Linked DNA regions of Vulgatibacter sp.. The protein of the gene in region 2 binds, or shares a complex with, the protein of the main gene of each other region. Links are inferred from orthologs where the notes say so. Each region holds a gene or a part of one and is shown on either strand. Other genes may lie near its edges. The genes, in order: ACESMR_RS17910 and smc.

The links.
Region 1: the proteins of smc (region 2) and ACESMR_RS17910 are in contact, whole or in part, in a crystal structure (PDB 3ZGX), measured with the Bacillus subtilis proteins. The link is inferred for Vulgatibacter sp. from one-to-one orthologs.

What each region holds. Positions count from the first base shown.
Region 1 is NZ_JAWLCN010000008.1:184,909-188,206, forward strand. Bases 80-3,076 are described here. They hold ACESMR_RS17910 (segregation and condensation protein A), read right to left. Parts: upstream 2,007-3,076; coding sequence 1,152-2,006; downstream 80-1,151. Other genes in these bases: scpB (SMC-Scp complex subunit ScpB), read right to left, coding at 80-1,069; ACESMR_RS17915 (site-2 protease family protein), read right to left, coding at 2,021-2,674; ACESMR_RS17920 (M23 family metallopeptidase), read right to left, coding at 2,769-3,076. Also shown: more of scpB, read right to left, coding at 1-79; more of ACESMR_RS17920, read right to left, coding at 3,077-3,298. UniProt on the Bacillus subtilis protein: Participates in chromosomal partition during cell division. May act via the formation of a condensin-like complex containing Smc and ScpB that pull DNA away from mid-cell into both cell halves.
Region 2 is NZ_JAWLCN010000002.1:284,831-289,322, forward strand. What follows is about bases 302-4,492. They hold smc (chromosome segregation protein SMC), read right to left. Parts: upstream 4,120-4,492; coding sequence 502-4,119; downstream 302-501. Other genes in these bases: ACESMR_RS05120 (tetratricopeptide repeat protein), read right to left, coding at 4,421-4,492. In the rest of the region: ACESMR_RS05110 (hypothetical protein), read right to left, coding at 1-159. UniProt on the Bacillus subtilis protein: Required for chromosome condensation and partitioning.

The DNA.
Region 1 (3,298 bases), on a different replicon or contig from region 2:
TTCCGTAGAGCAGCGGACGGCCCACCTCGTCCTTCTTTCCGAGGATCTTGATCAGCTTCCAATCGAGGAGCGCCTTCACCACCGCGCCGCAATCGACGCCGCGGATGTCCTCGATCTCCGGCCGGGTCACCGGCTGGCGGTAGGCGATGATCGCCAGGGTCTCGAGAGCGGCGCGCGTGAGCCGGCGGGGCTTCACGTGGAGGAAGCGACGCACGAACTCCGCCGACTCCGGCGCGGTGCGGAGCTGCCAGGCTCCCGACACCTCGGAGAGCACGACGCCGGAGATCCCTTCGCGCAGCTCGCCGGCGAGGCGCTCCAGGGCGTCCTTGATCCGATGGGCCTCGAGGCCGCTCGCTGCGCGCATCTGCTCCACGGTGAGCGGCTTGTCGGAGACGAAGAGGAGCGAGTGGACCACGTGCCGCGCCTGGTCCTCGGTGAGCTTGCGGGCCTTGGCGGCGATCTTGTCGAACGAGCCCTGGAGATCCTCCTCGAGCTCGGCGATCTCGGCGGGGGTCTCCTCGTCCTCCCGCTCCTCCGCTGCCTGGGCGAGGGCCTCCTCCTCAGCGGTGGGGGCGTCCTCGGAGAGCTCGCGGGCCATCTCGGCCTGGAGCGCCGCGTCCTCCTCGGCACCGGCCTCGAAGGCAGCGACGTTGGCGTCCTCCACGGCGATCGGGTCGACCGCGGCAACGGCAACCTCCTCGACCTCGGCTTCCACCGCATCGAGGGCCTCGGCAGCAGCCTCGAGGGCGCCGTCCGCGTCGGCTTCGTCCGGCGCCTCGTGCGCCACCTCGTCGGCAGCGGCGACCTCGTCGGCGGCAGGCTCCTCCGCAGGCGCGTCTTCGGGCGCTTCCGCATGCACCGGGAGCGCATCCTCCGGCGCCGCCGCCTCGTCCAGCTCCGTCGCGAGCGCCTCCGCCTCGAGCGCCGCAGCCGCAGCGGCCTCGGCCGCCTCCTGGAGGAACGCTGCCGCGTCCTCGTCCACCGCGGCGGGGGTCCGCTCCTCCACGGCCTCCACCACCCGCCCACCCCGGCGGTTTTCGGCGTTGCGACGCGTCGTCTCGTTGCTCACGAATGCTCTCCCGGAAGGCACGAGGGTGTCGGCTTGCGAACGGGCCGCAAACTAGCAGAAGGGGCCGACACTGGGCACCCGATCAGCGGAAATCGTCCCGGATGTCGACGTCGTCGTCGCCGAGGCGCTCGGTCCGGCTGATCACGATGTCGCCGCCCCGCTCCTCCTGGAGGACCCGCACCAGCTTGAGCCGGGTCATCTCCAGCAGGCCGAGGAAGGTGGCGATCACGCGGTGGCGCTCGGTCATCCCCTCGAAGAGCTCGAAGAAGGTGACGTGATCCTTGCCCCGGAGCAGGTCGGCGATCCGGCTGATCGCGTCGGAGATCGAGACCCGCTCGAGCACCACCTGGTGCTGCTTCTCGGGCTTGAGGTTCTTGAGGACCTTGTCGAGCGCCTCGATCAGCTTGAAGACCGAGACCTCCTTGATCCCCAGCTCCCCCTCGGCGAAGGGCACCGCCTCCGCCCGCACCTGCCTGGTGAAGACGTCGCGCCCGAGGAGGTCCTGCCGGGCCAGGTCCTCCGCCGCGGCCTTGTACTTCTGGTACTCGAGGAGCCGCCGCACCAGCTCGGCGCGCGGATCGCCCTGCTCCTCCTCGCTCTCCTCCGGCGGGGTCTCGGGCCTGGGCAGCAGGAGTCGGCTCTTGATGTGGGCCAGCGTCGCCGCCATCACCAGAAACTCGCCGGCGATGTCGAGGTTGAGCTCCTTCATCCGCTCCAGGTACGCGAGGTACTCCTGGGTGACGAAGGCGATGGGGATGTCGAAGATGTCGAGCTTGTGCTCGCGGATGAGGTGGAGGAGGAGGTCCAGCGGACCTTCGAAGGTGGGCAGCGTGAGCGTGAAGGCCCGCGCCGCCACCACGAACTCGTGGGAGGGCTGCTCGCCGGCCTCGTCGACCTGCGCGGCCTTGCCGCGCCGACCCTTCACCACCTCGCCCACGGTCGTCCCCGCTCCTAGCCCGCGATCGCCGCGCTGAGGTGCATCAGCCACCCGCCCAGCCACATCATCGGCCTGTGGATCAGCCTTCCGCCGAAGAGGAAGACGCCGATGAGGAGCACCGGAGCGTACGGGAAGATCTTCTCGTAGGCCAGCGCCGTCCGCCGGGGGAGTAGGCCGAGGAGCACCTTGCTGCCGTCCAGGGGCGGGAGCGGGATCATGTTGAAGATCGCCAGCGCCAGGTTGAGCACCAGCATCGACTGGGCGAAGGCGTAGATCGCCTCGTTGGTCTGCCCGGCCCGCATGGCGAGGCCCATGCTGAGCGCCGCCCCCAGGGCGAGGAGCAGGTTGGAGACGGGCCCCGCCGCCGAGACGATCATCATCCCGGTCGACATCGTGACCTTGCGGGTGAAGCGGGTGGGCGTCACCGGCACCGGCTTGGCCCAGGCGAAGAAGACGCCCCCGGAGAAGATCACCTGCATCACCGGCAGCAGCACCGTACCGACCGGATCGATGTGGGGGATGGGGTTGAGCGTGAGCCGGCCCAGCCGCGCCGCCGTGTCGTCACCCAGGGCGTGGGCGGAGGCGGCGTGCGCCCACTCGTGCACCGTCAACGAGAGGAGCACGGGGATGAACCAGAGGACGAGGCTCTGCAGATCGGAGGCGTTCACCGGGAAGAGAACCGTTCTCGCGGCGGGAACCATCCCACCGCCGGAAAAGCGGGCTAGGTAGCAAGCGCCACGCAGGCAGTCAAACCGGCCTGGGTCAGGGCAGGAAGTCGAGCGGATCGTGGGGTTCGGTGCCCCGACGGACCTCGAAATGGCAATGGGGACCGGTCGCCCTGCCGGTGCGGCCCACCAGCGCCAGCGGCTGCCCCGCCTTCACCTCGGCGCCCTCCTGCACCAGGTTGCGCTGGTTGTGGGCGTAGATGGTGATCAGATCGCCCTGGTGGCGGAGGATCACGATGTTGCCGTAGCCGCGCTGGGTTCCGGCGAAGAGCACCACCCCGTCCGCCGCGGCGACGATCTTCGTCCCCTCGGGGGCGGCGATGTCGATGCCGTCGTGGCGGGTGGCGCCGCGGGGGCCGAAGCGGCTGTAGAGCACGCCCTGCACCGGCCAGCCGAGGATCGCGTTCTCCCGCTTGCCCCTGGCGGGTTCGCGGCGGGAGACGCTCGGCCGCACCTTCGGCCGGGACGTGGTGCGCCCCGGCGCCGCCGCGGCGCTCCCCTTGCGCTGCGGGATGACGAGTTCACGCCCCACTGCCAGCTGGGTGGGATCGGTGATCTCGTTGGCGT
Region 2 (4,492 bases):
GGTGATCTCCCGGATCCCGGTGTGGTCGGTCCCGGCGCAGACGCCGTTGGTGTCGGCGTCGATGAAGTAGTGGAAGGAGAAGTTGCCGCCCTCGAAGAGCGCGCCCTCGAGCGTCTTCGAAAAGTCGGTGGATCCGCCCTCACCGACCTGGAAGACCACGTAGTCGACGAACTGGCCCCGCTCGTCGAAGAGGACGAGCCACGCATCGTTTCCGGCGGTGAAGCCGGTCCCCGCGACGGTGAGGTCGAAGCTGGGCGGGGTGCAGGCCTCGAAGCACGCCTCGGGGTAGTCGAGGTCGGCGCAGGCAAGGGTGCCGAGGCACGTGCCGCAATACGACCTTGCGCATGCTGCACTCCGAGGGCGACAAGCACGTACCAGACACGCCTCGAGCCGCTCTCCTTCTTGGGGTAGGCGGCGCTTATAGCTCGTGTGGCGTACGGAAGTCCAAGCGGTGGCGCAGGCCGGCAGCGCCCGGCGTCGATACCGCGCGGCGCTACGCCGTCAGGCGGCGCCCTCGGCCTGCGCCTCGTCCTCGCCACCGCCGCCTTCTTCGTCGCGGCGCGAGAGCTTCACGCTCACGGTCTTGGAGACGCCGGGCTCCTCCATGGTCACGCCGTAGAGCGTGTCGGCGATCTCCATCGTCCGCTTGTTGTGCGTGATGAGGATGAACTGCGAGGTCTTGCTCATCTCCTTGACCATGTCGTTGTAGCGACCGACGTTGGCTTCGTCGAGCGGCGCATCGACTTCGTCGAGGAGGCAGAAGGGCGTCGGCTTGATCAGGAAGATGGCGAAGATGAGCGAGACGGCGGTGAGCGCCTTCTCGCCGCCGGACATCAGGTTCACGTTCTGCATCTTCTTGCCAGGCGGCTGGGCGAAGATCTCGACGCCGGGCTCGGCGCCGGGACGCGTCTCGTCGCGGACCAGCTCGAGGTGCGCGTTGCCGCCGGCGAAGAGCCGCGGGAAGACCTGCTGGAACTTCTCGTTGATGATCCGGAAGGTGTCGTCGAAGCGCTCGCGTGAGGTCGCGTCGATCTTGGCGATCGCCTGCCGGAGCTTGGTGAGGCTCTGCTCGAGATCCACCTGCTGCTTCGAGAGGAACTCGTAGCGCTCCTGCAGCTCTGCGTGCTCCTCCACCGCGGTGAGGTTCACCTCGCCCATGCGGTCGGCCTGCTCGCGCAGCTGCACCAGCCGCTCGTCCGATCCCTCGGGCGGCTGCGGCCTGGCGTGGAAATCGTGGATCTGCTCGGCCAGCACGAGGTTGTGCCGCTCCTGGATCGCCTCGACCAGGTGGTTGAGCTCGATCGCGAGCTCGCGATCCTGCATCGCCGCCTGGGAGGAGGTGGAGACCAGCTCGTCCAGGCGCTTGCGCTCGCCCTTGAGGGCCTGCTCCTGCTCGGCTACCGCCGCGGCCTTCGCCGCGTGGGCCTCGCGGGCCTGCTGCAACTCCGCCTTCGCCTGCGCCAGCTCGTCACCCATCGAGTGGATGCCGAGGCTCGCCTCGTCCACCTTGGCGGCGAGCTCCTCGAGGCGCTGCTCGCCCTCCGCAATCTGCGCCCGGGCTCGCTCCTGCCGCCCCTCCATCTCGGTGCGCTCGCGGGCCACGCGGGCCAGGGTGCGATCGATCGCCTCGCGCCGCTCCTTCTCCGCCGCGGCGGCGATCTGCAGCCGGGTGAGCTCGCCGGAGAGGTGGTGGACCTGATCGCGCACCGCCGCCACTTCTGCCTGGAGCTGGGCGATCCGCTCCTCGCGCCGCGCCCGCTCGGCCTCCGCCTGCGCCGCTGCGCCCCGGGCCGCTTCCGCCTCCGCATCGAGGAGGCCGAGCTGGTGCTGCATCTCCTCGCGCTCGCGGAGCACCTGCTCGCCACGGGCCCGGATCCGGGCCAGCTCCTCGGTGATCCGCCCGAGATCCTTCTCGGCGTGGAGGAGGTTGAGCTCCTCGGCGTGCTTGTTCTTCTCGAGCGCCTTGAGCGACTGGTCGAGCTCGTCCGCGCGGCGGGCGAGCTTCTTGTGCCGCTCCGCTGCCACCGCGACCCGCGTCTCGAGCGAGCGCACCACCTCGGTGAGCTCGGCCACCTCGCGGCGCTTCTGGAGCAGGCCCGCGCCTGCCCCGTCCGCCTCGCCACCGGTGACGCCGCCGGTGGGCGCGATCACCTCGCCCGCCTCGGTGACCAGGGTGTGGCCGGTGGCCTTCGCCCAGATCTCCAGCGCCGCATCGAGGCTCGAGACCACGAGCACGTCGCCGAGAAGCGCATGGGCCAGCGCCTGGTGCTCGGGGGCGAAGCCCACCACGTCGACCGCCCGGGCGAGGACGCTCGGATGCTCGAGGGTGGCGAGCGGCTTGCCCGCACGGAGCCCCAGCGGGAGGAAGGTGCTCCTTCCCTCGCGGGTGTCGGCGAGGAAGCGCGCCAGCTCGACGGCCTTGTCGTGGTTCTCGACCACGATCGACTGGAGCCGCTCGCCCAGCACCGCTTCGACGGCCCGCTCGTATTCGGCAGGGCTGGAGAGGAGATCGCTGACGAGGCCGACGACGCCCTCGGGCCGCTGCCCCTCCTCCTCGACGCCGTGGGTCATCACCGCCCGGACGCCGCGGTCGTATCCCTCGTAGGAGCGCTGGATCTCCACCAGCGAGTGGAGGCGCGAGCGCTTGTCGCCGAGCTCCTCGCGGAGCGCCACCAGCTCTGCCTCCGCGTGGACCAGCTCCGCGCGGATCTGCTCGTGGAGCTCCGCCTCCTCGCCCCGCCGCGTGTCGAGCTCGAGCTTGAGCTGCCGCGTGGCACCGGCTCGATCCGCCAGCTGGTTGCGGGCCTTGTCGAGGCTCTCGACCTCGTGCTCCAGGCCGTCGGCCTCGCCCTGCAGCCGGGCGATCCGGTCGACGAGATCGCCCCGTCGCCTGTCGATGGTGAGCAGGTCGCCCTTCATCGCCGCAGCGTGGGAGAGCACCTCCATCGCCTGGCCGCGCTCGCCCTCGAGGCGCTGCACCGCTTCGCGCTCCGCGTTGCGGGCGGCCTCGAGCTCGTCGTGCAGCGCCTGCACCCGCTCGGTGTCCGCGCCGCCCTTGCCCTGGAGCTCCTCGGCGAGGCGCTTCGCGTCCTCGGCCTCCTGGCCCAGCGCCTCGGCGCGCTTCTCGAGCTGGCGGATCTCCTCCTCGAGCTCCCGCTGCCGCGCGAGGACCTGCTCCTTCTCGCGCTGGTAGAAATCGAGGTTGGTCTGGTTGAGCGCGGTGCCCTGCGAGAGCGCCGCCACCCGCTCGCTCCGCGCCTCGAGATCGGCGCTCTCCGCAGCGAGGCTGTCGCGGGCCTCGGCGATCGCCTCCTCGAGGTCCTCCACCCGCGAGGCGAGGTTGCGCTGCTCGTCCTTGAGGCCACCGGCCTGGGCCACGGCGACCTTGCGCATCGCCTGGAGCTCGAGCCAGCGCAGCGAGGCGAGGTGGAGCTCGATCTCGCGGATCTCCGCCTTGACCGCCTTGTACTTCTCGGCCTTGCGCGCCTGGCGGTTGAGCACCTCGAGGCGCTTGCCGAGCTCGCCGAGGATGTCCGAGAGCCGGAGCAGGTTCTGCTCCGTGTGCTCCATCTTCCGCTCGGCTGCCTTGCGGCGCGCCTTGTATTTGGTGATGCCCGCTGCCTCTTCGATGAGCGAGCGCCGGTCTTCGGGCTTGGCCGAGACGATGAGGCCGATGCGCCCCTGCTCGATGATCGAATAGGCGCGGGTACCGACGCCGGTGCCGAGGAAGAGCTCGATGATGTCGAGGAGGCGGCACGTCGCCTTGTTGATCAGGTACTCGCTCTCGCCGTTGCGGAAGAGGCGGCGGGTGACCGTGATCTCGCTGAAATCCTTGTAGGCCGCAGGGACGTCGCCGCGATCGTTCCAGAAGGTGATCGAGACCTCGGCCATGCCCAGCGGCGCGTGTTTCTCCGAGCCGTTGAAGATCACGTCTTCCATGGCCCGGCCGCGCAGGTGTTTGGCCGACTGCTCGCCCATCACCCAGCGGATCGAGTCGACGACGTTCGACTTGCCGCAGCCGTTCGGGCCCACGATCCCCGTCACGCCGTCGTCGAATTGGAAGACGGTGCGGGCCATGAAGCTCTTGAAGCCGCAGATGTCGAGGCGCTTGATGCGCATCCGGTCTCCCCGCGTTCGACTGGGCGCGCGCCGACCGGTCATGACCAGACACGTATGGTCACGCCTTGTCGCGTCGCATGCCGGGATCTAACCCAAGGGAACGAGCGATCGCAAGCCGGGACGGTCACACGTCGGGCGATCGCAGCCACGCTATCGGTTGCTAGCGCACCCCGGAAGGGCGTTTTGTGGACGGCCCTGTGGAAAACCCGTGGAGCGATCGAGCTCGAGCGCCGGACACACGACCGCCCGGCGGCACCGCGTCCGCGGGGGGACGCTGCCTACCGGGCGGTGGTGGAAAGGTTCAGCTGCCCTGGACGACCGACTCGTAGCCCGGCGTCGCCTTCAGGCTGTCGAACATCGGATCGGCGGCGAG